DNA from 2 places in the Stenotrophomonas geniculata genome. Region 2 is predicted to be linked to the other one. Evidence: predicted binding sites of a transcription regulator. Region 2 holds the regulator's gene; the other holds the start of a gene.

Region 1 (15,422 bases), 1.8 Mb from region 2:
CGACAACGACCTGGTCGATGCGGGCCTGACCTACTTCCATACCGACTTCAGGAACAAGATCGAGTACGCACCGCTGGGCAGGTTCAACGGCATCTGGTGGACGCGCATGAGCAACGTGCAGCGCGCACGCACCAGCGGCATGGAAGGCAACCTCAATTTCCGCTTCGGCGAGCACTGGCGCTGGCGCACCTCGGCGACCTGGATGAAGGAAGCCAAGAACCTGACCACCGGCCGCAACCTGATCGATACTCCGGAATTCTCTGGCTATTCGTCGCTGGACTGGACGCCCAGTACGGTGTTTTCCAGCAGCCTGTCGGCGCAGTACACCGGCAAGCAGACCGGCACGGCGACGACCTTCCTCAAGGCCTACACGTTGTATGACCTGACCGCGGCCTGGAACGTCAACGAGGTACTGACCCTGCGTGGCGGCGTCAGCAACCTGGCCGACAAGAAGCTGTATGCCGAAGGCTCCACCGACTACTTCGTGGCCGGGCGCAGCTACTTCATGAGCATGACCGCGCGGTTCTGACCGGCCGCGCGCGCCGCGATCGCGCTGGCAGCACGCCAGCGCGATCGGCGGTGTTGCGGATTACTCGCTTTCCAGCGCGGCCGCGGCCGCGTTCTGCGTAGCGGCCGTGCGTGCACGGTCCATCGCTACCGCCAGTTGCTGGCGTGCGAGCAGTTGTTGTGCCTGCACCACTTCAGGTGTCGGCAGGAGCACCGGTCCCGGTGCGTTTTCCGGTGTAGCAGGTGTGGTCATGCAACCTCCATGGACATCCCGCCGCCACCCGGGTTCAGCTGGGGCAGCAGCGGAACTGCGCACCCTATCCTAAAAACAAGGCGGATGGGTGACGGTGCGGCGCCCCGCCGCACCACAAGGAACAAGGCGGGCGTCACATTTTTGACGCCGAAGCTTGGATCCTGAATAGGACTTGTCCTATCATGAAAACGTTTTCCAACAGGGATGTTTCCCATGAATACCACTGACCTGTCCCAGTTCAGCCCGAAGTGGCAGTTCCGCTTCAACTTCTTCCGCCAGCACGGCGCCCCCAAGAATCCCGGCTTCAAGCAGGCCTGGAAGGCGCTGTCCTTCGGTGACCGCCTGAAGATCAACCTGAACTTCTTTGCGTTGTTCTTCGGCGCCATCTACCTGTTGATCCTGGGCATGTGGCGCAAGGCACTGGTGTTGATCGGCATCAACATCGTGCTCGCCATCATCACCATGTTCCTTCCGGACGTGGTGGGGCGCATGCTGTTCATCGCCATGAACCTGCTCGTCGCCTCCAGCACCAACTACAGCTACTACCTGGAGAAGGTGGAAGGACGCACCAGCTGGAACCCGTTTGAAGGCATGTTCTGAGCCCTCAGAACTGCGCAGGGATGCGCGGCAAGGATGCAATCGACGCCCGGCCCCCGCCGGGCGTCTTCGTTTGCGGGATCAGGCCGCGCGGCGAGCCGTGGCCACCGGCTCGGCCTGCAGGCGGAAGCGCGAGACCGCCACCGCCAGTTGCTCGGCCTGTTCTTCCATCGCACGCGCGGCGGCACTGGCTTCCTCCACCAGCGCGGCGTTCTGCTGGGTGGTCTCGTCCATCTGCACCACGGTCTGGTTGACCTGCTCGATGCCCGCCGACTGCTCGCGAGAGGCCGCCGAGATCTCGGCCATGATCTCGTTCACTCGACCGACCTGGCCGACGATTTCCTGCATGGTGCGGCCCGCGCCGTGCACCAGCTGCGCACCGGCACCGACCTGCGCCACCGAGGCGTCGATCAGCTCCTTGATCTCCTTCGCCGCACCTGCCGAGCGCTGGGCCAGCGCGCGCACTTCGCTGGCGACCACGGCGAATCCACGCCCCTGTTCGCCGGCACGCGCCGCTTCCACCGCCGCGTTCAACGCCAGGATGTTGGTCTGGAACGCGATGCCGTCGATCACCGAAATGATCTCCGCAATGCGCTGCGACGAGGCTTCGATCTGCTCCATGGTCTGCACCACCTGGCTGACCACCTGCCCGCCTTCGCTGGCCACACCCGCTGCGGAGCCGGCCAGGGTGTTGGCCTGCAGCGCGTGGTCGGCATTCTGGCGCACCGTGGAGGTCAGCTCCTCCATCGAGGCCGCGGTCTCTTCCAGGTTCGCTGCCTGCTGCTCGGTACGGCGCGACAGGTCACTGTTGCCCGCGGCAATCTCACCCGCCGCCAGGCGGATGCTGGCCGCCGACTGCTGGATCTGGCCGACGATCTGGGTCAGCTGCTGCACGGTGCTGTTGGCATCGTCGCGCATCACCGCGAACACACCGTGGAAGTCGCCGTGCATGCGCGCGCTGAGATCGCCTGCGGCGATCGCGCGCAGCAGCGTCGACAGCTCGGCCAGGTTGTGGTCGCTGACCTGCATCATGGTGTTGAGGGTTTCCACCATGCGGCGGAAGTCGTGGTCGAAGCGCAGCGTGTCGCCGCGCACCGCGAAGTCGCCGGCGGCGGCGGCGGCGGCCAGCTGCTGGATCTGATCGTTGATCGCCGCCAGGTTGCTCTTGGTGGTGGCCATCGCAGCGGTGAACACCGCCTTCTCGCCCGGCAGCGCTTCCATGTCCACGCTCAGGTCACCCACCGCATAACGCTGCATCACCTCGACCAGGCGCTGGGTGACGGCGTTGCTGGAGGCCACCAGCTGATTGCTGTCGGCCACCATCCGGCCGTACTCGCCCGGGAACGCCGCGGCGTCCATGCGGTAGCTGAGTTCGCCGGCGTCATGGCGACGCGCCATCTCCGCCTGCGCCGCCATCACCGACTGCAGCTGACCCCGCATGCCCTGCATCGCATCCAGCAGGCGGCCCACTTCGTCGTTGCTGCGTGCCGGCAGGGTGCTGTCCAGCTTGCCTGCGGCGACGTCGCCGGCCACGCGCACGGCTTCGGCCAGTGGGCGGATCGCCAACCGGCGCAGCAGCACATAGACACCCACACTCAGCGTCAGCGCGGCCACCACACCAACCAGCAGGGTCAGCCACAGCAGCTGGCGCGCCTCGGCCACGATCACCGCGTGTGGCATCACCACGCCCAGCGCGAAGCGCTGCGGCGCATCGCCCACGCGCAGCGGCACGTACACGCGCACGTTGCCTGCCGCATCCGGAGTGAAGGCTTCGAACCGGCGGTCGGCGGCGATGTCGGCCAGCATGCTGCGGGTCAATGCGTCGTTGCGCGGCTTGCCGATCTCGGCGGCGTTCGCCGACGCCAGCACCACGCCGTTCGGCGAGAGCAGTTCAACGCGCCCGGCGCCCATCGGCTTCAGCGTGGCCAGGTGCTTCTGCAGCGCCGCCAGCGAGAAGTCCACGGTGAACACACCGAGGAACGTGCCGTTTTCGATGATCGGCGTGCTCAGCGTGCTCATCAGCACCTGCTGGCCGGCGATGTCGTAGGCATAAGGTTCACTGACCTTGGGCAGCTTGTCGCGGCTGGGCACCACGTACCAGTCGGCCGAGCCGTCAGCGGCTTCGGTGTAGTCGGTCATGGTCGACTGCTGTGGCTTGCCGTCATGCCAGGCCCAGTAGCTCATGTAGCGGCCGCTGGCATCGTGCATCTCGGCATTGGCGAACTCGGCATCCTTGCCATCGAAGGCGTCGGCTTCCCACATGGTGCTCTTGCCCAGCCATTCTGGATGGCTGCGCAGCTGCTCGCCCAGCACGGCCGCCAGGCTGGCGCGATCAGGCGCGTCACCCCGCGCACGCTGGGCGAGCACGGCCTCGACCATGGCGTCGTTGCTTGCAAAGGCGGTGCCCAGATCCGCCGCGACCTGGCGGGCTTCGGCGGTGGCTTCGCTGGCCATGGTCTGGCGCGAGGCATCGATCAGGCTGGCGCTGGCCTGGCGGTAGATCAGGAACGCGGTCAGGCCGAAGCACAGCAGCGCGATCGCAGCGGTGCCCAGCATCAGCTTGTGGGCGATGCTGCCCGGGCGGCGGGCAGCGGCGGAACGGGGAGAATGCATGGAAGGGTCCGCAAGGCAGTTCAGGACGACCGGCACCGCGAGGGCACCGCGCAGGTGCGCGATCCGTCGCGCAGGCCACCTGCCGCCGGGACCCGCCCGGCGCAGGAAGCGCACCGGGTTAGCGGCCGCCTGCGAACGAGGTTGAGGCGCTCCGCCTGCACATTCCTGAACCTGCTCAGGGTCGGGTCAGGAACCCGCCCCGTTCCGTCCTATTCGGCAACCCGATCCTTGATCCACTGCGCCCGAGGCAGCACCTCGATGCTGCCAGCCGCGTACTGCTGCAGCACGTCGTCCGGGCCGAAGCGCGGCTGCCAGCCCAGTGTGCTGCGCATCAGCGCACTGTCGTAGACGCGGTCGATGCTCAACGGCAGCGGCCAGCCGCGGCGCTCGAACTCGGCCAGCAGCAGCGGGGCGCGGCGGGCCAGCACCCGGCGGGGCTGGGTCGCCAGTTCCAGGCAATCCTCGCGCAGGAACGGTGTCGGTGCGCAGGCAATATAGCGTGCGAAGGCAGCGCCCTCATCGTGCAGCAGCGCGGCATGTGCACTGGCCACGTCGCGCGCGTCGATGCCGCGGTGCAGGCGGAACATCGCCATCCGCTCCGGTGGCTCGGGGAAGCAGCGGGCCATGCGCAGCACGCGCACGCTGAAGCCCGGTGCCGCAGCGGCTTCGGCCAACGCCTCTGCCTGCAGCTTGCTGCGATGGTAGATCGTGCGCGGCAACGGCTCGGTATCTTCATCGATCCAGCGGCATCCGCCCGCCACTACCGCATGGCCATACAGCGCCGTGGTGCTGGTCAGCACGAAGCGGCGTGCACCGGCCTCGCGGGCAGCCTGCAACAGGTGTGCGGTCGCCTCCACATTGATCTGCTGGAATACCGCATCCGGCACCAGGCCGACATGAGGTGCGTGCAGGGCGGCGGTATGGATCACCGCATCGACCCCCTGCACCGCCCGCGTCACGGCCTGACGATCGGTGACATCGGCAATGATGCGGGTGGTGGCAAATGGGCTGCGATCCAGCCCCACCACTTCGTGGGCCGCCGCCAGCGCGCCGAAGATCGCACGCCCGATCCGCCCGGAACTGCCGGTCAACAGAATCTTCATTGAGTCCATTCACTCGAAGCGCCCGGGAACTACCGGGATGCTTCGATTCTAGGCACGCTGCATGTCGTCTGCGATAGGGCGCGGTTGCAATTGTGCGTTCATTCTGGCGATGCCGATCGGGCCAGCAGCTGCCGGGCGACGAACAGCGGATCGTCACCGCCTGCCGCATCAGGCGTGACCCCGGTACGTTCCCAGTTGGTTCCGGTACGAAGGTTGATCGGCTGCCGGTCGGGAATGCTTATCTGATAGCCATCCGGCAGCAGCACAGGATCATCGAACATATGTGCCGCGCCGCCACTTCGACTCCCAACGACACGTGCCCGCCCCTGCGCCTGCAGCGAGTACGCGACGAATTCGGCGGCCGAGCCGGTGCGGCGGTCGATCAGCACCACCAGCGGCTTCAGGTACAGCCCCAGGCTCGCCGGTGGCAACGGTACCGGACTGCGTTGGCCACGTTGTTGCAGTGACTGCACCTGGTTGATCTCCGCCGCCAGCAGGGTCCGCACCAGCAGGTCCGCACTGCCGTCATCACCTCCCCCGTTCTGGCGCAGATCGAGCACCAGGCCATCGGTGTCGGCCAGCAGGGTGAAGGCCGCGGCCAGCTTCGGCCGGGCCAGATCGAGCGGATAGAAGGTGCTCAGGCGCAGGTAGCCGATGTTGCCTTCCAGCACCCGCACCTCGCGCACGCCCGCACCATTGCTGCGTGCATCCGCGCGCCAGGCCATCAGCCAGTCGTCCTGGCCGGCGCTGGCATCCACCCGCTCGACATGGAAGTGGCCATCGAACACGTCCAGGTCCTGGTTCAGGCGTGCGCTGAACACCTTCGGGTCCGCGCAGCTGTCCGCATAGCGCTGCTGGGCGGACCAGCCGCGCACCACCTCGGCAATGCGCGCGCCTTCGGCCACGTCCAGGTACTGCGCCTGTATCGCCGTGGCCGCCGCCTGCAGCACCGCGTCCTGGGCCGGGCAGGACGCCGCCAGCAGCGCGCCCAGCATCCACGAAACCACCATGACCGCACTCCACGTTGATGATATGTAATTGCTTATATATCATCGCGACCATGGATCTCCAACATGCCTCCCTGGGAACGCTGCTGCGGGCCCTGCTCGACCAGCTCGACCCGGCGGTCGAGCAGGCCTACCGCGACCTGAAGCTGGACTACCGGCCGCGCTACACCCCGGTGCTGCGCACGCTGATGGCGCAGGGCCCCTGCCGCATCAAGGACCTCGCACTGGCCTGCGGGCTCAGCCATTCGGCACTCAGCCAGACGGTTTCAGCGATGGTGCGCGACGGTTGGCTGCACGCTGCGGTCGGTGAAGACAGCCGTGAGCGCATCCTGCAGTTGAGCCCGCGCGCACTGCAGGCGCTGCCGGCGCTGCAGACGCAGTGGCAGGCCACGGCTCGCGCGGCGCGCAGCCTCGATGCCGATCTTGGACAGTCGTTGGAGCAGGTGCTGCGCGACGCACTGCAGGCGCTTGAGCAGCGGCCGTTCGCGCAGCGACTGCGCGACACACCCCAGCGCTGAGGCACCTACTGTTCGGCTGCCATCTCGATTTCACTGAGGAAGGTCCAGCTGCCATTGGCCAACCGCAGCTCGAGCGTGCGGCACTGCGCGGCCAGCGGCGCGGCATTGCCCAGCACGTATTCCTCTTCGGTCGAACCGCTCAGCCCGGCCTGGGTGAATGGCGCCGACAGCACGCCGATGCGGGTTGCGGCAGAGCCCGGCTCAGCGCACATCACCTCCACCGACGTCGGCGTGACGATACCCCAGGCCGGGCGGGTCATCGTGTGCAGGCCGATCCAGTCCACCCGCCGGCGCTGGCCGAGGTCGATGGTGATGCTGACATTGCCGTGCACGCCCACCCAGCCGGCATCCATCGGGTTGCGCGGATCCCCCACCCGGCGATCGAACAGTTCATGCCCGGTGCTGTCGGGATAGTTTGCGTCCGGCGCCGTGCTGTAGCTGTAGGTGGTCTGCACCGGATCGACACTGTAGGACGCACCGAGGCCATACAACCCGCGATAGGTGTTCATCAGCCGCGGCGATTCGCCATACCCCTGGCCGGGGCCGACCACCTCGGACATGTGGTACTGGTTGAGCCAGGCAACGCGCTTGCCGGCCGAACGCGCACTCCACAACTGCTGGTTGATGCGCTGCACCGACGCGGAGCGATAGGCACCGGACAGCCCGTTGCCGGTCTCCAGGAACAAGGGGCTGCCATGGTTGAACAGTTCGATGTCGGCCCACAGGCCGCTGGCACCCAGCGCCGCCGACAGCGCCTCGTAGTACGCCTCGGTGGAATGACCCGCGCGATCCCACTGGAACAATCGGGCATGCGAGGCAGCACCGATGCCGTCCTGCCAGATCTGCACGTCCACGCCGGTGGCTGTACGGAACTGTGCAGCAGCCCGGCCCACGCTGGCCGGATCCACGCTGGATGACGCCAGGTAGGGTGCCACCATCACCGGCCGCGAGGGTGTACTGCCTTTGAGCGCCGTCACGATCGCGCGATAGAACGACGCGCGATCAATCGGCACCTGTGCCGGCTCGTCGGTGATGTACCAGCCGGCGAACGCCGGATGCGATCCGTACTGCTGGCCAAGCTGCGCCAGCGACTGCGCCGCATCCTGTGCCACGGCCGTTGCATTCTGGCCCTGCCAGAAGGTGGCGCACTGCCCCGAACTGTAGGTGATGCCCACCACGACCTTCATGCCGCGCGCGGCTGCCGCATCGAGCACGGTGCCGAGCTTGCCGGGAAAGCCGGCAATCCATTCGAAATCCTGCACACCGCTGGCGCATCCCACGCCGGCACGGGTGGCACGCACCTGACCGAGGATGATCGTGTCGTTGCCGAGGTCCTGCAGTTCATCCAGGAACAGCGGCAATTGCGCGGCTGGCAGCTGTTCGTCGGTGGCCGAATAGCCGACGTGAACAAAGCTGCCGGACAACAGGGGGCTGGCTGCATGGACGGGGGCGATACAGGCCAGCAATGCGATCACTCCAATCCTGTTCATGTTCTACGTCCCTGTGGTGGCCAGGCAAGTGGCGTTGTCGCGCATGCTATCAACAGCGGCGGTGGCCCCATCACCATCATCGGCAGCGCTGCGCGATCGCCGACATCAGCTGCCGCTGCAGCAGCGCACATGCAAAGTCGATTCAAGTGGTTGATTCATTCATCTGCGTGATCGAGCCTGCGCGCTCCTTCCCCTGGAGTACCTCTCATGCGCACGCCGCCCGCACCGCTCAGCCTGATGGAACGCGACCGCCGCTGGGCGCTGGCCCGCGACATCATGGCCGGTGAGTGCCTCGATGCCCTGGTTGTACATGGCGACCGGGAAGCCGCCGCGCCCGCCGGCTTCTCGCCAGACTGCTACTTCACCAATGACCGGCCCGGCTCGATCGTGGTGTTCGTCGGCGACCAGCCCCCCCGGGTGTTCACCTTTGCCTCGCTGATGATTGCCGACCACCTGCAGGCCGGCCTGCGCGGCGATCTGCAATGGATCGCACCCGAACAGCTGTGGGTGGGCAAATCCGGGCAGGAGGTGGGCCGCTGGCTGCAGCAGTGTGGCCTGCACTCGGCACGTATCGGCGTGCTGGGGCTGGAGCCGTATCCGCCGTTCTACTTCGACGGCGCGATGCCTGCGCGCACCCTGCAGGGCATGCAGGCGGCAGTGCCGGGCGCGGAATTCGTACCGGTGTATCGTGCGTTCTTCCAGCGCGCCTCGGTCAAGAGTCAGGAGGAACTGGCGCTGATCGCGCATGCCGCCTGGATCGGTGAATCCATGAGCGAGGCGCTGCGTGCCACCGCTCGCCCCGGTGTTTCCGAAGCCGAACTGGTTGCCGCAGTGACCGCCACTTGTTTCTCGCTGGGAGGCTATACCGCCGAGGTGCTGCTCGGCTCGGGTCCCGAGTATGTAGGCTGGGGACCGCCCGCCTGGCAGTACCGTGCACAGCCGCCGCGCATTCTGCGCGATGGTGACCTGGTGTTGTCGGAGATCTTCGCACTGTACGGGCTGATGGAAACACAGCATCAGGCCGCGGTTGCCATCGGCGAGGTACACGACGACATCCATCGCGCCGCCGCTGTCGCCCGCAGCAGCTACGAAGCGGGCCTGTCTGCACTGCGCGTGGGCAATACCTTCGGCGACGTCGTCGACGCGATGGAAGCGCCCCTGCTGGAGGCGGGGGGTTGGCACGTGCATCCGTTGGTCCACAGCCTCAACCCCTATGGACCGGTTGGCTTTGGCCGTGCGCCGGGCATCGAAGCGCTGCCGGAGGCCGCGCGCTATGCGCACATCGCGCCGCTGCCGACTGTCGGGCGCGAACTGCCCCTGCAGGCCGGCATGTGCTTCGCCTTCGAACCGAACTGTGCATTCGGCCGGCACATGGCCAACATCGGCGGTACGGTCATCGTCGGCACGGATGCGGGTACCGCGCTGAATGAAAACTCGACACGGTTGATGCAGGCCGATGCCTGAGTTCATCGCCCACCTGCAGACACCGGCACGGCGGCGCGCGGCCGAGACGCGCAGCGGGCAGACCCGAGCCCGACTGCTGCACGCGGGGCTGCAGCTGTTCAGCGCGTTCGGCGTGGAGGGCGTGCGTACCCGCCAGCTGGTGGACATGGCTGGCTGCAGCCAATCGGCCATCCCATATCACTTCGGCGGCAAGCAGGAACTGTATGCCGCAGTGCTGCAGCGCTGTGCCCAATCCATTGCCGAACGACTGCCGCTGCCGGCAGCACCGCCGACTGGCGTGCGGCAGGCCGCGCAGCAGCTGCAGCAATTGATGCAGGTATTTGTCCATGCCTTGCTGTCGGCACCGGATGCGGGGCCACGCACGCTGCTGTTGGCGCGCGAACAGATCCAACCGACGGCCGCGTTCGCCAGCGCCCACCGTACGCTGTTCGAACCCCTGCACACCACGTTGGCCGCGTGCGTGGCGTGCCTGCGTGGCAGCGAACCAACCAGCGTCGAGACGCTGCTGCGTACCCACGCCCTGCTCGGTCAGGCGATCGTCTTCGCCGTCTCCCATGGGGCTCTGCAGGCCAGATTGAACCAGGGAGCCCCCTTGGCAGACGTAGAGACGATCGCGGCGGTGGTCGGTGGCATGGCATTGGCTGCAGCGAAGGCAGCGCCCACCTGAATGGCTGCGTGATCGGTCCCGTGCGCAGGGCGCGTGAAAACCGTGGCGAAGATGGCGACCTGGACTTAGCGTGCGATGGCCAAGCATGGAGGCCGTCGTCTACGAAGGCGGCGTCCACACTGCAGGAGATTTCACATGACTGAGCAGAACCCGCGCAGCTCCAACCGGGGCTTCGCATCAATGGACCAGGACAAGCAGCGCGCGATCGCTGCCAAGGGCGGGCGGGCCGCGCACGCCTCCGGCAACGCGCACGAATTCAGTCCGGCCGAAGCACGTGTCGCAGGCCGCAAGGGCGGCGAGGCGATCAGCCGCAACCGCCAGCACATGGCCGCGATCGGTCGTGAAGGTGGACACGCTCGCCACGCCAATGCGCGCCAGCAGCAACAGCAGCCACACGAGATCGAACGCACGGCAGAGGGCCCGCAACGCCAGCAGGGCTGACCGCTGCGCGTCAGGCCGGTGCGCGCTGGCGATACAGACCCAGCGCAGCAAGCAGGACCAGCGCACCGGCCACAGCCATCGCCCAGCCGAAACCACTGGCCATCGCACTGCGATACCACGCCAGTGTCTGCGGCGTGGCGTGCATCGAGCTTGGTTGCAGGATCAGTTCGCGCGCCTGTGCCACCAGCCCCCGCTGCCCGGCCGCCTGCGCGGAAACGGCGAAGTGCTGCACGGCGCGCTGGCCCATCAAGCTGCCCAGCAGCGCGATGCCCAGGCTCATGCCTGCCTGGCGTAACGCGTTCATCGTGGCTGAGGCGATACCCGCGCGCTCGACCGGCGCGCTGGCCATGACCGCCATGCCGGTTGCCGGCACTGCCAGCCCCATGCCAATGCCAAGCAGCACCAGCACAGCGCTGGCAAAAGCACGCGACGTAGCCGGTTCGAACGTGGCCATCGCGCACAGCGCTATTCCGGCCAGGGCGTAGCCCAGCACCAGCGCGGCATGCAGCCCGAGGTGGGCGACCAGACGACCGAACAACAGCGAGACGACCCCCATCAACAGGAACTGCGGGGCCAGCTGGGAGCCGGCCTGCGCAGCGCTGTGGCCCTGCGCCTGCTGGAAGAACAGCGACAGGAAGAACAGGCTGGCATAGGCAGTGAAGCCCAGCACGAACGATGCCAGGTTGAACATGCCGAAGCGGCGGTCGGCAAACAGGTCCAGCGGCAGCAATGGGCGTACAACCCGGCGTTCAACGATGCCGAACAGGATCAGTCCGGCGGCTGCGACGCCCAGCGCCAGCAGGGTCACCGGCGCCAGCAGGCCATGCTCGCCGATCGCGATCAGGCCATAGCTCAGCGCACCCAGCGCGACGATGCTGAGCAGCTGCCCGGCGGGGTCCAGTGCGGCGTGCTGCGGATGCCGCCGCTCCGGAATTCCCCAGGCGCCCAGTGCCAACGCGAGCAGGCCCAGCGGCAGGTTGATCAGGAAGATGCTGGGCCATCCGGCACGCTGCACCAGCACGCCGCCCAGCAGCGGGCCCAGCACCAGGGCCAGCGCACTGAACGCGGACCAGCCACCGATCGCACGTGCACGTTGGCGCGCATCGGGGAAGGCGTGGCTGAGGATCGGCATGGCGCTGGGAATCAACAATGCGCCCGCGATGCCCTGCACTGCGCGTCCAGCCACCAGGGTCGCAAGAGTGTTGGCACAGGCGCACAGCAGGGACCCCAGCGTGAAGGTGGCGACGCTGAGCAGCCACATCCGCCGATGACCGTAACGATCCCCAAGCGGCCCCGCCGACAGCATCAACGCCGACAACGCGATCGCGTAGGCGTTGATCACCCATTGCAGGCCGGCCATGTCGGTGTGCAACGCCTGCTGCAGGGCCGGCAGGGCGACGTTGACGATGCTGATGTCCAGCGAGGCGAGGAATGTGCCGAGGTAGGCGGCCAACACCAGGGCCGGACGTTGGAAACGCTGCATGTGTGGATCCCGGGGGAGGACGTGCGCGCATCGTAGCCACTGACTGACCGTCGGTCAATGACCGACGGTCAGTCAATGCCGAAGGACAGCTAGAATGGCCACCGTCGCACCCGGACCTTGCCCACCATGCAGACCCCAGCTGTCGCCAGGCCTCGCACCAAGCCTGCGGAAACCCGCCAGGAAGAACTGATGGACGCCGCGCAGGCACTGTTCCTGTCAAAGGGAGTGGACGCCACCACCATCAGCGACATCGTCGCCGCGGCTGATGTGGCCAAGGGCACCTTCTATACCTACTTCGCCTCGCGCACCGAGATCCTGCAGGCGCTGGCGCAGCGCTACACGCGGCAGTTCATGGAAGCGGTTGACCAGGCCGTGCAGCAGCACCCCGTCGGCGATGGCGTAGCACGCTTGCGCGCCTGGATCCGCGCCAACATCGAACTTTACGTGCGCACCCATGCACTGCACGACGTGGTCTACGCCAACCATCATCACCACCAGCGCGGCAACGCCGAACGCAATGCAATCCAGCAGCAGCTGCTGGGCATCCTCGAAGCGGGCAACGCCGCCGGTCTGTGGCAGCTTTCGGCGCCGCAGGTTACCGCCTCGTTGATCTACGCCGGCGTGCACGGCGCTACCGACGACCTGATCGCCACACCGGCACAGGATGCCGATGCGTTCATCGAAGCCGTGCAGGCCGATTGCCTGCGCATGGTCGGCGTGCCACCGGCCGGTGCCAAGCGGCGCTGACGAACCGTCTGTCGCTCAGGTATGGGCGAGGATGTTCAACAACCGCCCGAACGGGTCACGGACGAAGAAGCGACGCACGCCCCAGGGCTCATCGGCCGGGCCATATTCCAGCGGGATGCCGGCCGCGCGCATGCGCTCCAGTACCTGCTGCAGATTGTCCACTTCGATCGACAGATCCGGCACTGCGGTGCCGGACCCCCCTTCACTGGCAAAGCTGACCTGCGCCAGCGCGCTGCCCTCGCCGCCGTGGGTGACGATCCAGCCGTGGTCCATCACCACCGGCATGCCCAGCAGCTCGCCATAGAACACTGCGGCACGCGCAGGATCAGGCGTGGCGATGTTGGCGACGACACGTTTGACGGCCATGTGCAGCGGCTCCGATGCGATTCCCCATCCTCGCCGCTGCGTGCATGGCCTGCAAGCGGGCTGCGCTGAAACAGAAGAGCCCCGTCGGTGACGGGGCTCGTCATCAGTCCTGCATTGCCACTGCTTACACAGCGCCGCAGCGATCCATGACGCAACGATCGTATTCGTACTGGCATTCCATCGCATCACCGCCACCGGACAAACAGGCCTGGTAAGCCTTCCAACAGGGAAGATCGCATGGCGGAATCGGCCCGGCCACAGCAACCGAACCGCTGCAGGCCAAGGCGAACACGGCACCTACGATCATTTTCCTGAAAGTACGCATCGACATCACTCCTTGATAAGCCTGGTGAGCCCAGGCCGGGCCACGGTAGCGGGGTTTCCCGGAGATGGAGTGAACACGCGCGTCACGAAACATTAACCTGTTCATTAAATTTCCTTCACACCACTGGGGGTGATCGGCTCGCTGCGGGGTTAACGGCCTTGTTGTCCGTCAATCAAGGAAGTTGTCCGATGAATCACCCGCTGCACGGCCGGTCGTCCCGCTCCCGTTCTCCGATGCACAGCCGCCTCGCACTGGCGGTCACCAGCACATTGCTGCTTGCCAGCACGTTGCCCGCGATGGCCAACGACTCATTCGAGGTCTGGCAACAACAGCGCCAACTGCAGGCGGCGTGGGCGCAACCAGGCGTCGGCGCGTCCGCAGCACCGACGGCCACCACGCCAGCGGCGGCCAACACGTCCGTGCTCGGCAACCCCGGCGATGCAGCCAGTTGGCGCAGCGATGAATTCAACGCTGACTGGGGGCTGGGTGCGATGGGGGCCGATTACGCCTATGCACGTGGACTGACCGGCCAGGGCGTACGTCTTGCCCTGTTCGATTCGGGCTCGGCACTGGCCCATCAGGAATTTGCGGGGCGCAATACGTCCAGCATCACCATCGGCGCGGACTGCGCCACGCCAGGCGTGGTGGCCGGTACCGGTGCCTGCGAACAAACCCGTGGCGAGCAGCCAGGCTACAACTACTACGGCCTTGGCCCCGGCGTTCCCGCCGCACTGGCCGCACGCCTGATCGCGGCAGGCCAGCCCTATGGCTTCAGCTACGCCGACCACGGCACCCACGTGCTGGGTACCATCGGTGCCAACCGCGATGGCAAAGGCATGCATGGCGTAGCATTCGGTTCGAACCTGACCGCAGCCCGTGTGTTTGGTGATACCTACTATGAGTGGCGCCTGGATCCGGACAACTTCTATCGTCCGCGCGCGCTATATCGCACCGATCCCGATGACACCGCTACCTTGGATATGTATGCGCAGATCCAGGCGCAGGGCGTGCGCGCCATCAACCACAGCTGGGGTATCTCTACCCGCAACATGACTGCTGCCGCGCTGGATGCACAGTATGCAGCGATCGGTGACGGCTACGGCGTGTATGGCAGCATCTACGCCAACGATGGCGATGCCCCCTCCTCCACCCTCATCCAGGTGTGGTCGGCTGGTAACGGCAGTGGCGCCGTCGCCGGAATCACGGCCGCCATGCCGCGCTGGAAGCCGGAACTTGAACCGTACTGGCTGGCCGTGGCCAACGTCCGCCGGCCCAACGCTGCTGCGGGCGAAACCGACTACGTGATCGATGGCAGTTCCAGCATCTGCGGCGTTGCCGCCAACTGGTGCATCTCGGCACCCGGCACCGACATCCTGAGCACCATTGTGTCCGGTGATATCCAGGGTCGCGTCGAGAACACTTCCGCCTATGTCCGCCTGATCATCGACAGCGAGAACACCCAGTACGTCTATGGCACCAAGACGGGCACGTCGATGGCGGCGCCACACATCACCGGTGCGCTCGGCCTGCTGATGGAGCGCTTCCCCTATCTGGACAACGCCCAGGTCCGCGACGTGTTGCTGACCACCGCACGCGACCTGGGTGCAGCAGGCATCGATCCGATCTACGGCTGGGGCATGGTCGACCTGCGCAAGGCCATCGAAGGCTACGGCTCGCTGCGCGTGGATACCAACGTGGTGATGAACCAGAAGGCCGGTGGCCTGAAGGTCTGGGAAGGCGATGCCTGGGACGACTGGACCAACGACATCGGTGGCCCCGGCAAGCTGACCAAGTCCGGCATCGGCTGGCTGCGCCTGAGCGGTGACAACACTTTCAACGGC
Region 2 (15,422 bases):
CTGCACCTCGCCACCCAGCGCCTGGATGTTGCGGCGGACCACATCCATGCCGACGCCACGGCCGGACAGGTCGGTGACTGCATCGGCGGTGGAGAAACCAGGCTGGAAGATCAGGTCCCAGACCTGCGAATCGGTAGGGTTGTCCGGCACTGCCAGGCCGCGTTCGTGGGCTTTGGCCAGGATCTTGGTGCGGTCCAGGCCGCGGCCGTCGTCGCTGACTTCGATGACGATGTGGCCGCCCTGATGCGAGGCTGCCAGGGTGATGGTGCCGGTTTCGTCCTTGCCCGCGCCGCGACGCACGTCCGGCATCTCCAGGCCGTGGTCGATCGAGTTGCGCACCAGGTGCACCAGCGGGTCGGCGATCTTTTCGATCAGGCCCTTGTCCAGTTCCGTGCCTTCACCGACGGTGCGCAGGCGGACCTGCTTGCCAAGGCGGCTGGACAGGTCGCGGACCAGGCGCGGGAAGCGGCGGAACACCGCATCGACCGGCAGCATGCGCACGCCGATCACGGCTTCCTGCAGGTCGCGGGTGTTGCGTTCCAGCTGGTCCAGGCCGGCGAACAGGCTCTCGGCGTGGACCGGGTCCAGTGCGTGCGAGACCTGCTTGAGCATGGCCTGGGTGATGACCAGTTCGCCGACCAGGTTGATCAGCGCATCGACCTTGTCGACGCTGACGCGGATCGAGGTTTCGGCTTCCTGGCTGGCGCCGCCGCTGGTGGCGGGCGCAGCAGGCGCCGCCGGTACGACGGCAGCCGGTGTGGAAGGGGCGGTTGCAATGGGCGCCTGTGTAGCCAGGCTCGGCGGTGGGGCCGGACGGATGTCCAGTTCGCAGTCGTCCAGTACCCAGGCGAAGGTGTCTTCGATCTTGCTGCGCGGCACCTTGCCGACCAGGCCCAGATCCCACGCCAGATGGGCCTCGAGCGGGTCGAGCTGGGCGAAGCCCGGCAGGCGTTCCATGCGCGCGGCGACCTGCAGCGAACCGAGATGCTCCAGTTCGCGGATGATGCGCAGCGGGTCGTTGCCGCTCATGAACAGCGACGGTGCCGGGGTGAAGCCGATCTGCCAGGCTTCCGGCGTATCGTCCACCTTGGCCGCGACGGCAGCGGGGGCGCTCGGTGCGGCCTGGCCGGAAAGGACCGCTTCCAGGCGCGCCTTCACCGCAGCGACTGCAGCCGGATCGGCAGCCTGGCCGTGTTCGGCTTCGCGAAGCAGGGCGCGCAGCACGTCCACCGAGGACAGCATGGCGTCGACCGCGTGGCCTTCCAGCGCCCGCTTGCCGGCACGCAGTTCATCGAGCAGCGTTTCCAGCACGTGGGTCAGGCCGGCGATCGTATCGAAGCCGAAGGTGCCGGCGCCGCCCTTGATCGAGTGGGCGGCGCGGAACACCGAATTGATGATCTCCGCGTCCTGCTGCCCCGATTCCAGGGCCAGCAGGCCAGCCTCCATCGCGTCGAGGCCTTCGCGGCTCTCCTCGAAGAAGGTGGCGTGGAAGCGTTGCAGGTCCATGCTCATGGCAGTGGTGGTCCGGAAGCGAAGAGGGGGAGCGGTGGCGGGCGATCAGCCCAGCACTTTCTGCACGGTGGCGACCAGCTGTTCGGGATTGAACGGCTTGACCAGCCAGCCGGTGGCGCCGGCGGCCTTGCCTTCGGACTTCTTGTCGGCGGCCGATTCGGTGGTCAGCATCAGCAGCGGGGTGAACTTGTAGTCCGGCAGCTGGCGCAGTTCGCGAATCAGCGCGATGCCGTCCATGTTCGGCATGTTGACGTCGGTGACCACCGCATTGAAGCGCTGGCCCTTGGCGCGACCGAGCGCGACCGCGCCGTCTTCGGCTTCTTCGACGGCAAAACCGGCCGAGGTGAGGGCGAAGGAAACCATCTGGCGCATCGACGCCGAATCGTCCACCACCAAGATACGTGCGCTCATGCAGCGTTCTCCACAGATTTCAGGTTGTCATGGGTTACGTCCAGGCCCAGGGCCTGGGTGACGCCCAGCAGGCGCGCGGCGTCACGGAAGGTTGCAGTGCAACCGTGGAAGCCGGTGCCGAGACCTGCCTCGCGGCGGGCCTGCACGAACGCACACAGCACCTGCACGGCGGCCGTGTGGATGCGGGCGACCTGGCTTGCATCCAGGGTCAGCTCGCCTGCCTGCGCCACCAGCGGGGCGAGGCGGTTCTTGAGCTCGGTGGTGCTCTCGATGCCGAGATCCCCACCCAGTTCGACAGTGCTCATCGTTGCTCCGGACAAACGGTTCCGTGATCCATAACGGCACCCCGGCGGGGTTCTTTAGGGGAATCGACGCGGTGCGTCCCCGACAGGCAACGCGTCGGCGCAAAGCGCCGACTCAGCTCAACAGCCGCGTGGCATCCAGCAGGATCATCGGGCGCTGGCTGACCCGGGCGACGCCGCGGAACAGGTCGTTGGAGATCTGGCAGATGCGCGCGGTATCGGGCGGTTCGATCTGCGAATCGGTGAGGTTGGCGACATCTTCCACCGCAGACACGCGCAGGCCGATGGTCTCGCCGTCTTCTTCCAGGACCACGATACGGGTCTGTGAGTCGTCTTCGGCGGCCGCGGCTCCAAGGTGCAGGCCCAGATCCATCACCGGCACCACCTGGCCGCGCAGGTTCATGATGCCGAGCATGGCCGGTGCGGTGCCGCGCAACGGCAGCAGCGGCACCGGCAGCACCACTTCCTGCACCTTCAGCAGTTCCAGTGCATAGGCCTGGGTGCCGCAGCGCATGCGCAGCCAGCGCGAGGTGCGCTCGCCGGCGCGTCGGTTCTGCGGATGCGGACTGCTGGCGGGCCGATGTGCCTGTGCCTGCAGTTCCTGCCAGCTGTTCGGACGGTTGCCTGCTGGCGCGTCCACGGCCACGCGCGGTGGCGGCGCGGCATCGGTGCGTGCCGCTGGAGCGGGTGCTGCGACTACGGCCGGTGGTGGCGCAGGAACGTCCTCGCCGCCTGCTGCGGCCTCGAATGCAGCCTGCAGGCCGGGGCTGTCGGTGTGGGCGAGGCGATGGCTGTCGGCCGTATCGGTCTCGTAGATCACTTCGTCCGGCAGATCGTCCCAGGTGGGTTCCGGACCTGCCTTGGCGGCAGCCGGAGCAGGGGGCGTCTCGTGGATCACCTCGTCAGGCAGGTCATCCCAGGTCGGTTCGCGCTCGGGAGCGGCGACAGGCATTGCGGCGGCCTCGAAGGCGGCTTCCAGTGCTGCGTCGTCCTCTGCCGGGGCAGCAGCAACAGTCTCCGTTTCGTAGATTACCTCGGCCGGCAGGTCGTCCCAGGTCGGCTCGCGCTCGGGCGCGCCAGCAGCGGCCTCGAATGCAGCTTCCAGCGCAGCGTCGTCCTCAATCGGTGTGGTGGCCGCGGTGTCGGTCTCGTAGATCACTTCGGCCGGAAGATCGTCCCAGGTCGGCTCGCGTTCGGCGTCCGCTGCAATCGCCGGGCACGCTTCGTCGCTTGCCGGCGGCGGTGCAGCCGGTGGCGCCACGGCGATCGCTTCGCCCAGCAGTTCGTCCAGATAGTCGTCCAGTACGCCGGTGCTGTTCATGCGGCCTGCTCCAGGGCGCGGGCATCCTCGCCGAGGATCCAGTTCAGGGCGCGGCGGTAGGCCGCCAGGCCGCGGCCCGGGTAGTCCTCACCAACGCTTGGCAGGGTCAGGCCGGCGGCGTTGCTGATGCGGGTGTCGATGGGAATGGCGTCTTCCCACACGCGGGTGCCGTGACGATCCTGCATCGTGCGCAGCGATTCGTTGCCGGCGCGGGTGCGGCGGTCGAACAGGGTGGGCAGAATCGAGATCGGCAGCGGGCGGCGGCGCGAGCGCTCGACCATCTCGCCGGTGCGGACCATCCCCTCCAGGCCATGCAGAGCCAGCGGCTCGGCCTGGGTGGGAATGATCAGGCGGTCGGCCGCGGCCAGTGCGTTGATCATCAACAGACCGAGGGTGGGTGCGCAGTCCAGCAGGATGTAGTCGTGCTGCCCCTGATGGCGGGCAAGCGCGTTCTGCAGGGCCAGGCCGAGGCCGGGCTGGTTGGCGCTGCGGCGTTCCAATGTGGCCAGCGCGGATTGTGCACAGACATAGTCCAGGCCGTGGATGCTGCTGGCATGGCACAGGCTGGAAAGATCGGCCGGCGGTGCGCCGAACAGTTCCAGCACGCCGGCCGGCGGCGGATCGACCGGCACGCCGAAGGCGCGGCTGAGCGAGGCGTGCGGATCGAGGTCGATCAGCAGCACGCGATGGCCAAGCGCGGCCAGGCCACGGCCGAGGGCGAGGGTGGTGGTGGTCTTGCCGACTCCGCCCTTCTGGTTGGCGACTGCCCAGATGCGCATCGGTTTACTCCTTCATTGCCGGGGGAACGGCGGCGCCGACGCGGCTGCCAGCCGGCACCGGCGGCAACTTCACCGGTGCGATGGGGGAGGTGGGGGCGCTGGCCGGAGTTGCGGCGGCCTGTTCGGTAGCGGTGCTGTCGGTGGCGCCGGTGGCTGCGTTCAGGCGCTGGCCGAGCGGGTCCACCGAATGCGAGGTGTCGGCCAGGATGATGACCATCACCCGACGGTTGCGGTTGCGGCCCTGCGCGCTGTCGTTCTCTTCGCGCGGGCGGAACTGGCCGTAGCCGACCATCGCCAGCCGCGACGGCTGCACGCCCTGGTCGGCGAACAGATGCACCACGCTGGCGGCGCGTCCGGCCGACAGCTCCCAGTTCGAGGGGAAGGTGGCGGTGGCGATCGGCACGTTGTCGGTGTGCCCTTCCACGCGCACGCTGTTGGGCACGTCACGCAGCACCTCGGCCAGGCTGGCCAGGGTCTGCCGCGCATGCACGTCCAGCGCGGCCGAGCCGGTCGGGAACAGGATGTCGCTGTTGATCTCGACTTCGATCCACAGCTCGGTGCGGCGCACGCTGATCATGCCGCGGTCGATCAGCGGCGCCAGTGCGGCGGTGAGGCGGTCGGCGATGCTGTTGAGCTGGCGCTCGGCGCGCGCGATCTGCTCCTGGTTGTGCACCGACACCGGCATGCGCATCTGCGAGGCCATCGACGGCAGCAGGGTCGGGTCGTGCGACGGTGCAGGCGCGGAGGGCCCGATCTTGGTGCCGGACTTGATCACCGAGGGGCTGTCCCAGCCGCCACCCTGCACCTGTTTGTTACCCACCTGCACCGGATTGATGGTGCGCGGTGCGCCACCGAAGGCATCGGTGAGTGCGTCGGCCATGATCCGGTACTTGCCCTCGTTGACCGAGGAGATCGCGTACATGACCACGAAGAAGGCGAGCAGCAGCGTCATCAGGTCGGCATAGGGGATCGCCCATGCTTCGTGGTTGGCGTGCTCTTCGTGGTGCTTGCGGCGGGCCATGTCAGTGCAGGAAGCCGGAGAGGTTGGTTTCAATGTTGCGCGGGTTCTCGCCTTGGGCGATCGAGATCAGGCCTTCGATGACCATTTCGCGGTCGCGGGTGTTGTGCGAGATGACACTCTTGAGCTTGGCGGCCACCGGCAGGAACAGCAGGTTGGCCGAGGCGATGCCGTAGATGGTGGCGGTGAACGCGGCAGCGATGCCGTGGCCGAGCTTGCTCGGGTCGGCCAGGTTCTTCATCACCGCGATCAGGCCGAGCACGGCGCCGATGATGCCGAGGGTCGGTGCGTAGATGCCCATCGCTTCAAAGACCTTGGCGCCGGCCTGGTCCTGATGCTCCTGGCTGCCCAGTTCGATTTCCAGCATGTGCCGCATCGATTCGGGTTCAACGCCATCGACCAGCAGCTGCAGGCCCTTGCGCAGGAACGGGTCCTGCTGCGCTTCCACCTGCGACTCCAGGCCCAGCAGGCCCTGGCGGCGGGCGATGTTGCTCCACTCGACGATCTGCTGGATCAGTTCGCGGCGATCGCTGTGCGGTGGGCGCACGACCCAGCGCACGATCTTGAACGCATGCTTGAACACTGCCGGCGAGGTATGCAGCAGGATCGCGGCGACGGTGCCGACGATGACGATCACGAACGCGGCAGGCGACCACAACGACGCCAGGCCGGCGCCCTTGAGGATGCTGCCACCGACCAGCGAGGCCAGGGCGAGAAAGAGTCCAATGAGGCTGAGTCTATCCATGGTTCCGGTATCGGCGTGTATGAATGGGACTTGAGACACCGGTAGATCGCGTACAGACGGTAGTCACAGTTTTCGGGTCGCCGGGCAGGGCCCGGCGAGGGTCATCGCAGCCCGTCCACATCCAGGATCAAGGCCATGCGACCATCGCCGATCAAGGTTGCACCGGCATAACCGCGCAGGCCGCGCAGGGCTTTCGGCAGCGGCTTGATGACCACTTCCTCCCGCCCGCGCACCTGGTCCACGACCAGCCCGAAGCGCGCTTCGCCGGCCTGCAGCACCACGATGGTCAGCAGGGGCGAGGCGGCGGGCGTCACATCCAGCCACTGGCGCAGATCGACCAGCGGCAGGGTGTGCGAGCGCCGATCGAGCACGGCACGGCCATCGAACCAGCCCAGCGACGTGCGCGGTGCGTGCAGCACTTCCATCACGCGCGCCAGCGGTAGCGCGTAGACGTCCTCACCGGCCTGAACCAGCAGGGTCGGCAGGATCGCCAGGGTCAGCGGCACGCGGATCAGGAAGCGGCTGCCACGGCCCAGCTCCGACTGGATCTGGATCTGGCCGCTCAGTTCGCGGATGCGTGACTGCACCACGTCCATGCCGACGCCGCGGCCGGAGATGTCGGTGACCTGCTGCTTGGTCGAGAAGCCGGGCAGGAACACCAGGTGCAGGCATTCCTCGCTGCTCAGGCGCGCGGCCGCCTCCGGATCGATCAGGCCCTTCTCGCGTGCCTTGGCACGCAGCTTTTCGGGGTCGATGCCGGCGCCATCGTCCTGCACCTCGATGCTGACGTAGTCACCTTCCTGCTGCGCCGACAGCCGCACGTGGCCCATCCGCGGCTTGCCCTGCGCCTCGCGCAGGTCGGGCATTTCCACGCCATGGTCGATGGCGTTGCGGACCAGGTGCACCAGCGGGTCGGCCAGCGCTTCGACCAGGTTGCGGTCGAGCTCGGTCTCGGCGCCGATCAGTTCCAGGTCCACTTCCTTCTTCAGCGAGCGGGCGACGTCGCGGGCCACCTTGGGGAAGCGGGAGAAGACCTTGCCCACCGGCTGCATGCGGGTACGCATCACCGCCGACTGCAGGCGGGCCGTGGCGATGTCCAGGGTGGACACGGCGCGGTCCAATTCTTCATCGCGCAGGCGTGCACGCAGGGTCTTGAGCCGATTGCGTGACAGCACCAGTTCGCCGATCAGGTTGACGATCGCGTCCAGGCGCTTGGTGTCTACGCGTACGGTATGTTCGGCCTCGGCCAACGGCTTGGCGGCCGGCTTTGCCACCGGTGCCGGTGCGGCGACCGGGCGCGGGGCTGCAGCCGGCGCCGGTGCCATGGCGGCAGCAGGCTTGGTGCCCGGTGCGGCGCCACCGTGCAGCTGGTCGAGCAGGGCTTCGAACTCGTCTTCGCTGATCAGTCCGTCGTCGGCCTTCTTCGCCGGTGCAACCGCGGTCGGCGCGTTGCCACCATGCAGCTGGTCGAGCAGGGCCTCGAATTCGTCGTCGGTGATCAGGTCGCTGCCACCCGCGGCGGGTGCTGCTGCGGCGGCGGGTGCCGCCACGGCACCGCCGTGTACGTCGAACTGGGCGATCAGGTCCGGCGGTGCATAGCCCGGCTCGGTGCCGGAGGAAACTGCATCCAGCATCGACTGCAGGTAGTCCAGCGATTGCTGGGCCGCGTCGAAGTGATGGGCCTGCAGCACCGCCTGGCCGGCACGCGCGGCGCCCAGCGCTTCTTCAGCGGCATGGCACAGCTCGACCATGGCGGTGACGCCGAGGAATCCGGCGCCGCCCTTGAGCGTGTGATAGCCGCGGAACACCGCGTTGAGCTGATCGCTGTCCTGCGGTGCCTGCTCCAGCGACACCAGCTGTTCGCCGAGGCGATCCAGGATTTCCTGTGCCTCGATGATGAAATCGGCAGTGATGTCGTCGGATACCGCGCTCATGCTTACAGCCCCAGATCCGACAACAGGTCGTCGGCGTCGTTCTGCGAGACCGCGTGGCGGTCCAGTCCCTTCAGTGCCGGCCCGGCCAGTTCCGGGTCGGTGCGATGCTGTTCCGGTGGCAGGCCGAGTGCGCCGAAGCCTTCGTGCACGCGGCGGACGATACCCACCACGCGACGGATGATCTGCCCGGTCAGGTCCTGGTAGCTCTGGGTCAGGGCGATCTCGGTCAGGTTGTGGCGGATGCGCTCGAGCTGCGCGTCCTGGCCCGGCTGCAGGCCTTCGGCGCGCAGCTGTTCGGTCAGGCTGCGGCATTCCTCGGCCAGGTCCAGGGTGCGGTGCGTGGCCTGCTCGGTCATCGCCACCACGTGGTCCAGGCGCGCGCAGGCATCGTCCAGTTCCCCGGCTTCGCTCGGCACGGTCGGCAGTTCACCCAGCGCCTGCCCCAGTTCGCGGGCCAGCCGCGAGAGCCCACTCATCATCGGCTGCGTGCGCAGCGCGACCAGTCCGTCGATGCGCTGCCGCCAGGCGGCTTCGTCACCGGACTCGAGTGCGTCCAGGGCCTCCTGCAGGCGCAGGGCGAGGGCGCTCTTGTCGACCGTGGTATCCATCAGGCGCTGGCCGCCAGGCGTTCGAAGATCTTGCCGAGCTTCTCTTCCAGCGTCTGCGCGGTGAACGGCTTGATGATGTAGCCGTTCACGCCGCTCTGGGCGGCTTCGATGATCTGTTCACGCTTGGCTTCCGCGGTGACCATCAGCACCGGCAGGGTCTTCAGCTTGGCATCGGCACGGATCGCCTTGAGCAGCTCGATGCCGGTCATCACCGGCATGTTCCAGTCGGTGACCACGAAATCGAACGGCTGGCTCTGCAGCAGCGACAGCGCGGCATGCCCGTCCTCGGCTTCGGCGGTATTGGTGAAGCCCAGATCGCCCAGCAGGTTCTTGACGATTCGACGCATGGTCGAGAAGTCGTCGACGATCAGGATGCGCATGTTCTTGTTCAAAGCAGAATTCCTTTGTTGTTCATTCCGGACGGCCGGGGGCAGCCGCCTCGGGGATGTTCATTCTTCGAGGCCGGCGTCGGCGGCCTCGAACAGCTTCAGCCGGCCACGCAGGCGCAGTACCGCCTGGCCGTGGATCTGGCAGACCCGCGACTCACTCACGCCGAGCACCGCGCCGATCTCCTTCAGGTTCAGTTCCTGCTCGTAGTACAGCGAGAGCACCAGCTGTTCGCGCTCGGGCAGGTGGCCGATGGCCTTGCCCAGCTCGCGGCCGAACTCGCCGCGCTCCAGCACCTGCTGCGGGGTCGGGCCGCCTTGGGCCACGGTGTCCAGCTCGCCCTGGTCCTCGATGCGCGATTCAAGACTCAGCACCTGGCCACGGGCAGCGTCTTCCATCAGCCGCAGGTACTCGGGCAATGGCATCTCCATCGCGGCGGCCACTTCGGTGGCGCTGGCGGCACGGCCACTGCTCTGTTCCAGGCGGCGGATGGTGGCGGCGGCATCACGTGCACGGCGGTGCACCGAGCGCGGCACCCAGTCGCCACGGCGGATCTCATCGATCATCGAACCGCGGATGCGGATCGAGGCGTAGGTCTCGAACGAAGCCCCCTGGTCGGCGTCATAGCTGCGCGAGGCTTCGATCAGTCCCATCATGCCGGCCTGGATCAGGTCGTCGACCTCGACGCTCGCCGGCAGGCGTGCGGCCAGGTGGTGGGCGATGCGCCGCACCAGGTCCGAATGCTGGGCGATGACCTCGTTGGCCGCCGTGCGCTGGACTTCCCGGTACTGGGCTGCGCCTTTCATGCGGCCACCCCGCGCTGCTTGAGGATGCGTTCGAGGAAGAACTCAACGCCGCCGCGCGGTTCGGTCGGCGCCTGCCAGCGTGCGGTGCGACGGGCAATCTCGGTGATCGCCAGCGCGGCCGGGCTGGACGGGTAGGCCTTTACCACTGGCTGCTGGCGCTGCACCGACAGGCGCAGCCAGTCATCCTGCGGCACACAGCCCAGATAGTTCAGCGAGACATCGGCGAGGAATTTCTCGCAGACCCGGGTCAGCTTTTCGTACAGCACGCGGCCCTCGTTGGGGTCGCGCACCATGTTGGCCACCACCTGGATGCGGTCCACGCCGCGTTCGCGCGACAGCACCTTGATCAGCGCGTAGGCGTCGGTGATCGAGGCCGGCTCGTCACAGACCACCACCACGGTGTCCTGCGCGGCCTGGCAGAAGGTCAGCACGCCATCGGTGATGCCGGCGGCGGTGTCCACCACCATGATGTCCAGTTCGCGTTCCAGTTCGGAGAACACGTTGACCAGGCCGACGTGCTCGGCCGGGGCCAGCTCGGCCATGTGGCGGCGACCGGACGCGGCCGGGACCACCAGCACGCCGTTCGGGCCTTCGACGATGACGTCATCCAGCGTGCAGCGGCCGGCGACCAGATCGGCCAGGGTAAAGGTGGGGTTCAGGCCCAGGATCACGTCGATGTTGGCAAGGCCAAGGTCGGCGTCCAGCAGCAGCGTGCGCTTGCCCATGCCGGCCAGCGCCACGGCCAGGTTGGCCGAAACGTTGGTCTTGCCCACGCCGCCCTTGCCGCCAGTGACGGCAATGGTGCGCACAGGGCCGAGCGGCTCGCTGCGGGTGGCCGACAGCGGGAAGGTCTTGGTCAGCTTGGCGTACTCACGCGACGGCATGGTTCAACTCCGGGTTGCAGGGCATATCGGCCGCGCGGCGCAAATCTTCAAGGCGAAGTACGAGATTGGCCGCACTGGCCCGGTGCAGGTCCTCCGGAACGTCCTGGCCATCGGTCACCCAGGTGATCGGCAGGGCATGGTCCACGGCCACCGACAGGGCGTTGCCGAAGCGGCCGGTCTCGTCCAGCTTGCTCAGCACCAGACCCTGCAGGTTGGCGGCACCGAAGCGGCGGACCACCTCGTCCATGTCGCCGAAGCTGGTATTGGCCGGCAGCACCAGCAGGGTGCGCACCTGGCGGGCGGCACGCAGCCACTGCAGCTGGGCGGCCAGCGCGCGGTCGCGCGGGCCCAAGCCGGCGGTGTCGATCAGCACCAGCTTGTAGTCCTTCAAGCGTTCCAGCAGCTGGTCCAGGTCGGTGCCACTGTTGGCCTCGTGCACCGCGATGCCGAGCTGGCGGCCGTAACCGTACAGCTGCTCGCGGGCGCCGATGCGGGTGGTGTCGGTGGTGACCAGGGCCACATCACGCGGCGCGTGCTTCTCGGCGAAGCGCGAGGCCAGCTTGGCGATGGTGGTGGTCTTGCCGGCGCCGGTCGGGCCAACCAGGGCGATCACGCCGCCTTCTTCCAGCGGGTCGACCGGGGCGATCGGCAGCTTGCGCGAAATCAGCCCCAGCATCAGGCCGCGGCCACGGTGGGCTTCGGTCTCCAGCGGGATCTGCATGGCTACGTCGCGGGCCAGGCCGGCGTCGAAACCGTACTCGTCCATCAGGTCCAGCGCGGTGGCGCGCACCGGGCAGCCACGCAGGCGCTCGTCGGTGAAGCGGTTCATCTCGCGCTCGATCACCTGGCGCATGCCGGCCACTTCCTGGCGCAGCTGGCGGATCTCGGCGTCGTCCTGGGCGACCACGGTCAGCACCGGGGCCGGGGCGAGGGTGGGCTCCGGCGAGGTTTCGATGACGGCGTCGGCCACTGCCGGTTCGCTGGCGGCGATCTCCGGCTGTGCTTCGGTCGGAGCCGCGCCCGGCAGCGGCGGCGGCTGCACGGCGGGGGCCGCGCTTTCGTGATGCATCTCGTGCGGCGGGTCGATCTGGAAGCGGGCACGGTTGGCTGGCGCGCTGGCGGCCGGTGCCGGTGCCGGTGCAACGATGGCCTCGGCGAACGGGGCGAAGATCTGTTCGGGCAGCGCCGGTTCGTTGACGGCAGCGCGGGCCAGGGTCGCGGCGAAGCCGGTGCTGCCGCGGGTCGGCACGATCTCGTCGGCGCTGTCCAGGGTACGGCCGGTGGCACCGACCGCGGCGCGGGCGAGGGCGGCCACGGCCGAGGTGGTCGCGGCAACCGGTTCCGGAGCGGGGGTGTTGCTGCGACGGCGGGTGACTGCGGCAATGACGGCATCGGCGGCGGTGCGCGGCTTCGGTGCCGGCGGCGGTGCCACGTCACGGCGCGAGGCTTCCAGTGCACGCTGCACGGCGCTCTCGTCATAGTTCGCGGCGGCGACGATCTCGATGCCTTCCTCGATCCGGCGGTTGGACAGGATCACGGCGTCAGGACCATGTTCCTTGCGCACCAGGTTCATGGCCGAGCGCATGTCGGCGGCGACGAATCGTTTGATTTTCATGCTGTGGTCACGGGACGAAGACGGCGGGGTGGCGGTCGGAGAACTCGGGTGGTCGGTGGTCTGCACGGTGCGGGTTCCCCTTGGTGTCTGTCTGTTGCGTTGGTTCGAAAGTGGTGTCTGTTTTCTGGCGCATCGGTGGGCGGCGTCAGCTGATCGTTCCGACCAGCTTCAGTCGCTTGTCCTCCGGCACCTCGCTGTAGGCCAGGACCGACAGCGACGGGACGCTGTGGCGGACCAGACGCGCCAGCGCGGCGCGCACCGGGCCCGGTACCAGCACGACCGCCGGCTCGTTTCGCGCTTCCTGCTTGCTGACACATTCGGCCAGGCTCTGGTGCAGTCGCTCTGCGAGTCCGGGTTCCAGCGCGGCGCCGTTGCCCTGCGTGGACTCCTGCAAGACACGTTCCAATTGCGGGTTGAGGGTGAACACCGGCAGCTCCGCCGACATTCCGGCGATCTCCTGCACGATGAAACGGCCCAGTGCGGTGCGCACGGCGGCGGTCAGCACGGCCGGGTCCTGGCTGTTCGGCGCGTGTTCGACCAGTGCTTCGGCGATCTTGCGCAGCTGGCGGATCGGAATGCGTTCGACCAGCAGGTTCTGCAGCACGCGCACCACCGCCGACAGCGGTAGCGCCTTCGGCGTCAGATCTTCGACGAGCTTGGGCGCGCTCTTGGCCAGGTTGGCGAGCAGGTGCTGCACTTCCTCGTGGCCGAGCAGTTCTGGCGCGTGTTCGCGGATCAGGTGCGAGAGGTGGGTGGCAACCACGGTGGCCGGGTCGACCACGGTGTAGCCCAGCGTTTCGGCCTGGGCACGCTGGTGCGGTTGGATCCAGGTGGCATCCAGGCCGAACGCGGGGTCCTTGCCGGCGATGCCTTCCAGCGCGCCGAGGGCGCTGCCCGGGTCCAGGGCCAGTTCGCGGTCGGGGTGGATCTCGGCGGTGGCCACCGGCACGCCGTGCACCAGCACGCGATAGCCGTTGGCCGGCAGTTCCAGGTTGTCGCGGATATGCACCGACGGGATCAGGAAGCCGACGTCCTGGGTCAGCTTGCGGCGCACGCCCTTGATGCGCGCCATCAGTTCGCCGCCCTGGTTGGCGTCCACCAGCGGAATCAACCGATAGCCGACCTCCAGGCCCAGTGGATCGACCGGGCGCAGCTCGTCCCAGCTCAGTTCGGCGGTGGGCGCCGGTGCAGCCGGGCGACCCAGTGCGTTGAGCGCGGCGGCGTCATTGCCTGCGGCTGCCGGGTCGGTGGCCGCGGCCTTGCCCTTGCGGTAGACCTTCCAGGCGATGAAGCCGAGGATCGCGGACAGCGTCAGGAAAGCGACGTTGGGCATGCCCGGCACCAGGCCGACCACGCCGATGATGCCGGCGGTGATCGCCAGCGCACGGTACTGGCCGAACACCTGGCCGGTCATGGCCTGGGCCATGTCCTGCGAGCGCGAGGCGCGGGTGACCAGCATCGCCACCGCGCTGGAGACCAGCAGCGCCGGCAGCTGCGCCACCAGGCCGTCACCGATGGAGAGCAGGGTGTAGGTGGCGGCGGCGTCGCCGAACGGCATGCCATGCTGCAGCACGCCCACGGCCAGGCCGCCAAGCATGTTGATGAACAGGATCAGGATACCGGCGATGGCGTCGCCGCGGATGAACTTGCTGGCGCCGTCCATTGCGCCGTAGAAGTCGGCTTCCTCGCGGACTTCTTCACGGCGCAGCTTGGCTTCTTCACGCGTCAGCAAACCGGCGTTGAGGTCGGCGTCGATCGCCATCTGCTTGCCGGGCATCGCGTCGAGGATGAAGCGCGCGGTCACTTCCGAGACGCGGCCGGCGCCCTTGGTGATCACCACGAAGTTGATGATGGTGAGGATCGCGAACACCACGATGCCGACCGCGTAGTTGCCGCCGATCACGAATTCGCCGAAGGCGGCGATCACCTTACCTGCGGCGTCGTGGCCGTTCTGGCCGTTGAGCAGGATCACGCGGGTCGAGGCCACGTTCAGCGCCAGCCGCAGCATGGTGGTGATCAGCAGCACGATCGGGAAGATGGTGAAGTCCAGCGGGCGCTTCACGTAGACCACCGCCAGCAGCACCATCAGCGAGATGGCGATGTTGAAGGTGAACAGCGCATCGAGCACCGGTGCGGCCAGCGGGACCACAACCATGGCCAGCAGGGCCAGCACGATCAGTGGCGCGCCAAGGCCCTGGCGGATCATTTCCAGGGCGCGGCGGGTGTTGAAACCGGTGGAGGGCTGGGCGCTCACGGGCGGCCTCCCTTGCCGAATTCATCCACCTGGATGTGCGGGGCGTCCGGCATCGGGCCAGTGCGCCAGGCGCGCAGCTGGTAGACGTAGGACAGGACCTGGGCGACGGCCGAATACAGTCTCACGGGGATTTCCTTTCCGAGTTGGCCTTCCCGATACAAGGCGCGTGCCAAAGGCGGGGCAGAGACGATCGCGACCTTGTTGCCGTCGGCCACTTCACGGATGCGCAGGGCGGTCTCGTCCACGCCCAGCGCGACCACGGTCGGGGCGTTCATGGCACCACCTTCGTACTTCAGGGCCACCGCGTAGTGGGTGGGGTTGACCACCACCACGTCGGCGGTGGGTACCGCCTCCATCATCCGGCGGTTGGCCATCTGCTGCTGCAGCTGGCGGATGCGGCCCTTCACCTCGGGGCTGCCCTCGCTTTCCTTCATTTCCCGGCGCAGCTCTTCACGGGTCATCTTCAGCTTGCGCATCCAGTTCCAGCGCTGGTACGGCGCGTCGATGGCGGCCAGCACCAGCATCGCACCGGCGGTGGCCAGCAGCAGGCGCAGGGTGAAGCCGAGGCCGTCGGTGATGGCCGTCTCCAGCGGGTGGTGGATCAGCCCGCGCAGGGTGTCGAAGCCGGTCCAGACCACCATCCCGGCGGCGACACCGACGAAGGCCACGCGCAGCAGCGATTTGGTGAACTCGGCGATGGCCTCCGGGCCATACAGGCGCTTGAGCCCGCTCATCGGGTTCATGCGGTTGATGTCGGGCAGCAACGCCTTCTGCGACCAGCGCAGGCCACCCATCACCAGAGGTGCGACGAAACTGGCCAGCAGGCAGACCAGCACCAGCGGCGCG

The links. The regulator FliA, encoded in region 2, starts transcription of late flagellar genes. The targets are predictions, from matches to a motif close to TAAAGTTTNNCNNNCNNNGGCCGATAA.
Region 1: RI032_RS11415 (methyl-accepting chemotaxis protein) is a predicted target of FliA. The motif match lies at 4,089-4,115, and genes of this name have one in related genera.

What each region holds. Positions count from the first base shown of each region.
Region 1 covers NZ_CP140571.1:2,449,666-2,465,087, reverse strand. The annotation lists gene RI032_RS11430 (TonB-dependent receptor domain-containing protein) at 1-529, shown strand, start outside; gene RI032_RS11425 (hypothetical protein) at 590-760, opposite strand; gene RI032_RS11420 (DUF2628 domain-containing protein) at 974-1,360, shown strand; gene RI032_RS11415 (methyl-accepting chemotaxis protein) at 1,439-3,970, opposite strand; gene RI032_RS11410 (NAD-dependent epimerase/dehydratase family protein) at 4,180-5,073, opposite strand; gene RI032_RS11405 (S41 family peptidase) at 5,172-6,083, opposite strand; gene RI032_RS11400 (MarR family winged helix-turn-helix transcriptional regulator) at 6,134-6,598, shown strand; gene RI032_RS11395 (DUF4434 domain-containing protein) at 6,604-8,088, opposite strand; gene RI032_RS11390 (M24 family metallopeptidase) at 8,296-9,552, shown strand; gene RI032_RS11385 (CerR family C-terminal domain-containing protein) at 9,545-10,219, shown strand; gene RI032_RS11380 (KGG domain-containing protein) at 10,355-10,660, shown strand; gene RI032_RS11375 (MFS transporter) at 10,671-12,143, opposite strand; gene RI032_RS11370 (TetR family transcriptional regulator) at 12,270-12,890, shown strand; gene RI032_RS11365 (VOC family protein) at 12,906-13,256, opposite strand; gene RI032_RS20655 (hypothetical protein) at 13,381-13,581, opposite strand; gene RI032_RS11360 (autotransporter domain-containing protein) at 13,770-15,422, shown strand, end outside.
Region 2 covers NZ_CP140571.1:4,282,444-4,297,865, reverse strand. The annotation lists gene RI032_RS19875 (chemotaxis protein CheA) at 1-1,512, opposite strand, end outside; gene RI032_RS19870 (response regulator) at 1,558-1,923, opposite strand; gene RI032_RS19865 (STAS domain-containing protein) at 1,920-2,228, opposite strand; gene RI032_RS19860 (chemotaxis protein CheW) at 2,341-3,546, opposite strand; gene RI032_RS19855 (ParA family protein) at 3,543-4,325, opposite strand; gene motD (flagellar motor protein MotD) at 4,330-5,346, opposite strand; gene RI032_RS19845 (flagellar motor protein) at 5,348-6,088, opposite strand; gene RI032_RS19840 (chemotaxis protein CheA) at 6,190-8,022, opposite strand; gene RI032_RS19835 (protein phosphatase CheZ) at 8,025-8,630, opposite strand; gene cheY (chemotaxis response regulator CheY) at 8,630-9,022, opposite strand; gene RI032_RS19825 (RNA polymerase sigma factor FliA) at 9,080-9,823, opposite strand; gene RI032_RS19820 (MinD/ParA family ATP-binding protein) at 9,820-10,707, opposite strand; gene flhF (flagellar biosynthesis GTPase FlhF) at 10,694-12,322, opposite strand; gene flhA (flagellar biosynthesis protein FlhA) at 12,468-14,528, opposite strand; gene flhB (flagellar biosynthesis protein FlhB) at 14,573-15,422, opposite strand, start outside.